Regions from separate parts of the Chitinophaga sp. LS1 genome, predicted to be linked through region 2. Evidence: riboswitches for the same ligand, from Rfam matches in the RefSeq annotation. Region 2 holds a riboswitch; each other region holds the start of a gene.

Region 1 (2,272 bases), 1.7 Mb from region 2:
AGAAGTGATATGATCATAACCGGGAGCGATATCAGTGGTCAATGGGCCAAGTGTATAGAAAGGTGCTTCGTGACAATGTTCCAGCTGCTTATCCATGTTCTCTTTGATCAGGTGCATGGGTACATGGCCGGGGCCTTCGATCATGACCTGTACATCGTGTTTCCAGGCGATTTTAGTGAGTTCGCCCAGGGTTTCCAGTTCAGCGAACTGCGCGGCATCGTTGGCATCTGCAATACTACCGGGACGTAAGCCATCACCTAATGAGAAAGAGACGTCATAGATTTTCATGATTTCGCAGATCTCTTCGAAGTGGGTGTAGAGGAAGTTTTCCTGGTGGTGTGCCAGGCACCATTTGGCCATGATAGAGCCCCCGCGGGAAACGATGCCCGTCATACGATTGGCGGTGAGTGGGATGTAGCGGAGTAGTACGCCGGCATGGATGGTGAAATAGTCTACGCCCTGTTCTGCCTGTTCGATAATGGTATCACGATATATCTCCCAGGTAAGGTCTTCAGCTTTACCATTTACTTTTTCCAATGCCTGATAAATGGGTACAGTGCCGATAGGTACAGGTGAGTTGCGCAGGATCCATTCACGTGTTTCATGAATGTTTTTGCCGGTGCTGAGATCCATGATGGTATCGGCGCCCCAGCGGCAGGCCCACACTGCTTTTCCCACTTCTTCTTCAATGCTGGAAGTGACGGCGGAGTTACCGATATTGGCATTGATCTTCACCAAAAAATTACGGCCAATAATCATTGGTTCGCACTCTGTATGATTGATATTGGCAGGGATAATAGCTCTGCCTGCGGCAACTTCCTGTCTGATGAATTCAGGTGTGATATGTTGTTGTGCGGCACCTTGATTTTCGCGGATAGCGATGTATTCCATTTCGGGCGTGATGATCCCTTTGCGGGCATAGTGCAGCTGTGTGGCGTTTTTTTGCGGCGCCCATGCGGCGCGCAGTTTTGGCAGACCTTTGCGTACATCAATCTCAATAGCCGGATCGGTGTAAGGGCCACTGGTATCGTATACAATGAGTGGTTCATTAGGAGTGGTTTCTCCTTTACTACCATACAGTCGGGTAGGTGTTAGCGTTATCTCTCTCATAGCAACGCCGTTAATGTAGATTTTCCTGGATGCGGGTAGTGGATTGCGTGAAATGTTTTCGATTTTCATACAACAAATAAGATGGGTGAAGAAATGAGAAGTCCTGCTGCGAGGGGATGCCCTGCAGTGCACAAATAATTAAATGAAAAAATTAACCTCCCTGTGTAGCGCGGATGATGGTAATACTATCTGCGGTTTGCAAGATGTGTTGCGGCCATGCGGGTTTAGGGATCACCTCCCTGTTGATAGCCACGGCCAGTCCTTTGTCGGATGGTAGTTGAATAAACTGTAAGAGTGCAGCGATGGTTATTCCCTGCTGCACCGCATAAAGTTTATTGTTTACAGTCACTTCCATGAATACATGAATTAAGGTGAAACAATAAACTTTAAGGATGGTAGAAGATGTGAGGATTCAGGTTACTTATATCTACAGCAAAAGAAGCTGTATCAAGTACTTTTCCCTACGGCAGTATGAGCTGCGTCAGGTACTGAGGGTCTCATCTCAGCTTTCCGGGTATGGTGGCCTGGAAAACACCCCTAAAGTGAAGCATAAAGGTAGGGGAAAAAGTCCATATCTTTGAGCGTATGAAAAATAGCTTGCTGCTGGTGAGTTTTATCACCATCTTTTCATTTGCCTGTCATCACTCGCGTAAGCCTGAGAAAGAGGAGGCTGTTGTAGATACCCCGGTATATGCGCCTGCAATGGATACAGTGCCTTCGGTTGTAGAAGACTCAACTGTGACCGTATCCGCTGATACCATCGTAATCGACACGGTAAAGCTGATTGGGAAGTGGTTGCAGCCTGTAACGGGAAAGGACAATGAGTGGCAGGGTATGGAATTGAAGAAAAACAGGAAAGCGATTGCGATCAATATGTACTCGCTGGTGTATGAAAAATGGGAGTTACAACATGATACATTGTTACTGTGGAATCATGCAGAAGGAGTGAAATCATCGGATAGTACAAGAACCATAGATACTGTAATTATCAGAGACCTTACGGATACTTCACTGGTATTGTTTCCTGTGAAGGCCGCAGAGGGATACCTGGAAAAATACAGGAAAGAAACTGGAGGGAAAAAAGTGAAGTCACGTAAGTAAGTTCACGCCTCTCCCTCCGGAGTGAATCAGCTATACATTTGCCATAAGGTAACAGCGAGGG
Region 2 (2,272 bases):
AGGGTTGGCTGTAATATTTCAAACAAGGGTAATTGCGCCCTGTAAATATCCCACATAGAGAAATCATCATAATAATTCCCTTTGCTGACACGCTCATTCTGATAATCTCCTGCAAATCGCGGATACTTGCCATCTACATCATTGAACAACCTTGGGTGCTGCATAGCATGGTATAACGCCGTATAGAAAATACGTTTGTCTTTTTCCCTGGTTGTTTCCACCTGTATCTGGCTCAGTGCTTTGTTCCAGACAGCTTCATTCTTCGCTTTCAAGGCAGCAAAATCCCAATCGGGTATTTCAGCTTCCAGGTTTTTACGGGCATTATCAATACTGGTAAAAGAGGTTCCAATACGTACCCTTACCTGTTCACCTTTTTGCAGGTAATAAGCCGCATAGCCAGATTTATCTATGGTAGTCACTGTCTCTATCTGCATCACAAAGAAGCCACAAAAACCTGCCGGTTCTCCCCATCCCTGGTAAATACGATGCACAGGATTGTAACCTGTAATCTCATGTCTGTATGCGTTAATCTTCACAATACCTTCCTGCCGGTCACTATTTGCTGTCAGCAACAGGTACAGACTATCCGTCTTTTCCATAGTGAACTGGATCATGCTACATCTTAAAGTGGCTGTGATCTCCGTACTAACAGCAGGTAGGGTTAATTTGTAATAAGCAGGGGTACTGATTTCCTTGTCGTGGGAAAACGGTGTTGCATAGTTAGTTGTAAAGTGCCCGGTGATAGGCATAATGGTGAAACTACCATAATCCTGGGTACAGGATCCACTCAGCCAGTGTGTACCTCTAAACCCGGTCAACAGGCTGTCTCTGTAAGTATATGGCGGAAAACATTTGTTTTCGGTCGTATTTGTTTGTGGAGTCCATTGCGTCATACCAAAAGGCAGTCCAACTGCCGGAATGGTATTGGCATAAGATTCAGTGCCGCTGCCATGTTTCCGGGAAGAAGCCGTAGTGCTGGCTGCTGTGCCAGAAAGTGGCTGAACATAACGTAGAAGGTCTGATGTTTGGGCAGAAACACTTCCGTGGAAAAGGCAGGCGATGGCCGCCATTGATACAATTAACCGCATAGACACAAGTATAAAAAATAATTATGTCATTTTCTCCCGTTGTTTGCTAAATTTGAGCAGGCTTTAGGGGTGTTCCTTCACTGGGACTGAGAATTACTCTTCGAACCTGATCCGGCTAGTACCGGCGTAGGGAAAAGCAGCAGCTTAGCGCATGCGTACTCCTGGCCATTATACTTAAAATTTATATGGCATTATGAAGGAGTTTATCAGGGAACAGATCCTGGCTGTTCGGCAACAATCCCCGCTGGTTCACAGTATCACAAATTATGTAGTCATGAATAATACTGCCAATGCATTGCTGGCAGTAGGTGCATCTCCCATTATGGCCCATGCTCATTCGGAAATGGTGGACATGGTCAGGATTGTAGGAGCACTCGTCATCAACATCGGTACCCTCGATGAATACTGGGTAAAGAGTATGGAACTTGCTATCGGTCAGGCGAATACCCTGAGTAAACCATGGATACTGGACCCTGTAGGAGCAGGTGCAACCCCCTACAGAGATGAAGTATTAAAACAATTACTGGAACTGAAGCCTACCATTATCCGTGGCAATGCGTCTGAAATCATGGCCCTTGCCCGTAAGAATGCCGGCACCACCAAAGGCGTGGATAGCACACAGGAAAGCACTGCCGCTGTAGAAGCAGCTCGTTTTCTGCAACAGGAGTTTGGCAGTGTAGTTTGTGTATCTGGTGCCGTGGATATCATTGTTGGCAAAGACACCACGATATTATTATCAAACGGACACCCATTGATGGCAAAGGTGACAGGTATGGGGTGTACAGCTACTGCCCTGATTGGCGCTTTTGCAGCAGTTAATCCCAAAGATCCATTTTGTGCAACCGTTTCAGCCATGGCGCTCCTGGGTATAGCAGGTGAAAAAGCGGCTAAGGTATCTGCCGGGCCGGGTAGTATGCAGGTACATATACTGGACCAGTTATATCAACTGACAGATGAGGTAGTGGCTTCACTGATTAAAATAGAGGAATCTAATGTTTAATCGCAGATTATACCTGGTTATCAGCGAAGAAGCCTGCAAAGGCAGGGACCTGGTTGCAGTGGCGAAAGCAGCTGTGAAAGGGGGCGTAGATTTAATTCAGTTACGCGAAAAGCAACTGGATAATCCTGCATTTTTAGAACGAGCCCTTCGTCTCAAAGAAGCGCTCATTCCTCACAGGGTACCC
Region 3 (2,272 bases), 470 kb from region 2:
TATAGTATTTATAATTCTTGTCGATGGCGTATTGTGCCCAGATAATTTGTCCGTTGTGATTGCCTTCGTAACGGTTCCAGCCACCACCTACACTCCAGCTGAATTTAGTGCCCTGGTAATTGACAGAGAAGATGCTACCATAGAAATCATTGTCCAGCCATAGCTGGCGGATGAGGTCTGTGCTGGTCACTTCCGCATCATTGATAACAGGGTTGGTAAGGCCATAAGCACTGTAAGCCTGTGCTTCTTTGTACTGCTCGTAATACCCTTTGCCTTTGGTATAGTGAGCCGCAACGGTGAAGTTCAGTTTATCGCTGAGGGCCTGGTTGAGGAACAACTGGTAGTTGTCCATCTGGTAATTGTCTGTTTCGTTATTATAATAAGAGCCATCCGATTTTTGTCCGGCAGAGTTATAGGTACGGTGGGTAGCCAGGGAATCCTGTGGTACGCCGTTCCATGCCTGGTAAGTCTTTTCAGTGCCAGAGGAAATGTTGAGGCGGATGGCGGTGTTTTTGGAAATATATGCGGCAGAAGTATAAAAAGCTTTGAGATTGGAGCTGGCACGATCAATATAACCATCGGAGGTGACTCTTGACAGGCGGGCATCTACAGTGAAGTGGCCGTTAATAAGCCCGGTACCTGCTTTTACTGTATTCTTCCATGAATTGAAAGAGCCGAAGCTGTTATAGATTTCGCCATAAGCTTTCTCCCGGTAATCGTTGGTGCTGATATTGAGAGAGGCGCCGAAAGCCCCGGCACCGTTGGTAGAGGTCCCTACACCCCGTTGCAGCTGAATACTGCTTACGCTGGAAGCGAGGTCTGGAATATCTACAAAATAAGTGCCCTGTGATTCCGCATCATTGACAGGGATACCGTTGTTCGTAACATTGATACGGGTGATGTCTGTACCTCTTACGCGCATGCTGGTGTAACCAATGCCAGTACCTGCATCGGAGTTGGTCACTACACCTGGCATTTGATTGAGCAGGATGGGGAGATCTTGTCCCAGGTTTTGCTTTTTGATCTCTTCGGCGGTGATAGTAGATTGAGTAAATGGCGCATGCTGGCCTACGCGGAGGCTGGTGATTTCAACAGGCTGTACGAAGAGGCCGGTTTCTTCCAGTTGCAGATCGGCATTGGTACTAGTTCCGTTTGTATGCACAGCAGTGGTGAGGGGTTGAAAGCCCAGGTAAGTTGCTTTGATAGTAAAGGTGCCCTGTGAAGGGAGTAAAATGCGGTAAACCCCATTGGCATTGGAATGGGCGCCGGTATTATCGGCAGAAAGGATGCTGACAGACACGCCTTCAAGGGGGTGGCCGGTTTTTTTGTCAGTGATTATACCGGTGAGCACGGTTTGTGCATGTACCGAGACTGCGCTGAAAACCAGCCATAGCAGTAAGAATTGTCTCATGGACTCAACAGTTTAAAAAGCTACGGTATGAGGGTAGCATTAAGTTATCTGCTACGCATGTGCGTGCAGCTTGCCATATGTGGGTAAGGAAGAATTGGTTCACTTACCTTTCCTAATCAGCATTACCTGATCAGGTTCAACGGGTCTGATCTCAGCCTGATAGTAAGGCACCCCGAGGTGAAGCCGGCTGGTGGTTTTGAAAAAATGTACGATAGTACATACCGGATTCCGAAACAAAGGTATAGAGAAAAATTTTTTAAATGGAAGAAAATTGTTAAATTAGAATTGCATATATATTATCCCCCCTGGAAAGTTTTCACACGTTTTATTTTTTTAATGTTAACCATCAATTTGTAATTGCATGATCAGACTTTCGGTCATTGGCCATCTGGGGCATGATGCTTTGAAAAAAGTCATCAACGGGAAATCAGTGCTGTCATTCAGTGTAGCACAAAATGAACAGTTTAAAGATTTAATGGGAGTAGTACAGGAGCGTACTACATGGATTAATTGTTCTGTCTGGGGGCGGGATAATCTGGGACCGTATTTAAAGAAGGGAACGCTGGTGTATGTGGAAGGCAGGCCTGTGTTCAAAGGGTATGCGGGTAAGCAGGGCGAGGTGCTGGCAGGTGTGAACATGAGAGTAGCGGAACTGGCGTTGCTGCCGGGAGCGAGGGGGGTATTGGGAACTGGAAGTGCAGGGGTAGAGGAGGAGCGAAGTGAGGAAGAATTAGAAAGGGAGAATGAAGAAGATGATGATGATGAAGGTGTAAGAAATGATTTGCCATTTTAATGAATTTCCTTTTTAAAAGGGATAGTTTTCGTCTATAGGTCTGTTCTTTATCCCTGGTGTGATGTCGG

The links. A riboswitch is a leader RNA that binds a small molecule or an ion and turns the genes downstream of it on or off. The one in region 2 is predicted to bind thiamine pyrophosphate.
Region 1: another riboswitch for thiamine pyrophosphate. It lies ahead of thiS (sulfur carrier protein ThiS); the one in region 2 lies ahead of thiM (hydroxyethylthiazole kinase).
Region 3: another riboswitch for thiamine pyrophosphate. It lies ahead of QQL36_RS34080 (TonB-dependent receptor); the one in region 2 lies ahead of thiM (hydroxyethylthiazole kinase).

Annotation. Positions count from the first base shown of each region.
Region 1 is NZ_CP128362.1:1,843,480-1,845,751, reverse strand. It holds gene thiC (phosphomethylpyrimidine synthase ThiC) at 1-1,179, opposite strand, end outside; gene thiS (sulfur carrier protein ThiS) at 1,262-1,465, opposite strand; TPP riboswitch at 1,552-1,659, opposite strand; gene QQL36_RS07565 (lipocalin family protein) at 1,696-2,211, shown strand; gene QQL36_RS07560 (hypothetical protein) at 2,238-2,272, opposite strand, start outside.
Region 2 is NZ_CP128362.1:108,369-110,640, reverse strand. It holds gene QQL36_RS00505 (GH92 family glycosyl hydrolase) at 1-1,088, opposite strand, end outside; TPP riboswitch at 1,144-1,238, shown strand; gene thiM (hydroxyethylthiazole kinase) at 1,282-2,088, shown strand; gene thiE (thiamine phosphate synthase) at 2,081-2,272, shown strand, end outside.
Region 3 is NZ_CP128362.1:8,317,045-8,319,316, reverse strand. It holds gene QQL36_RS34080 (TonB-dependent receptor) at 1-1,411, opposite strand, end outside; TPP riboswitch at 1,504-1,596, opposite strand; gene QQL36_RS34075 (single-stranded DNA-binding protein) at 1,773-2,204, shown strand.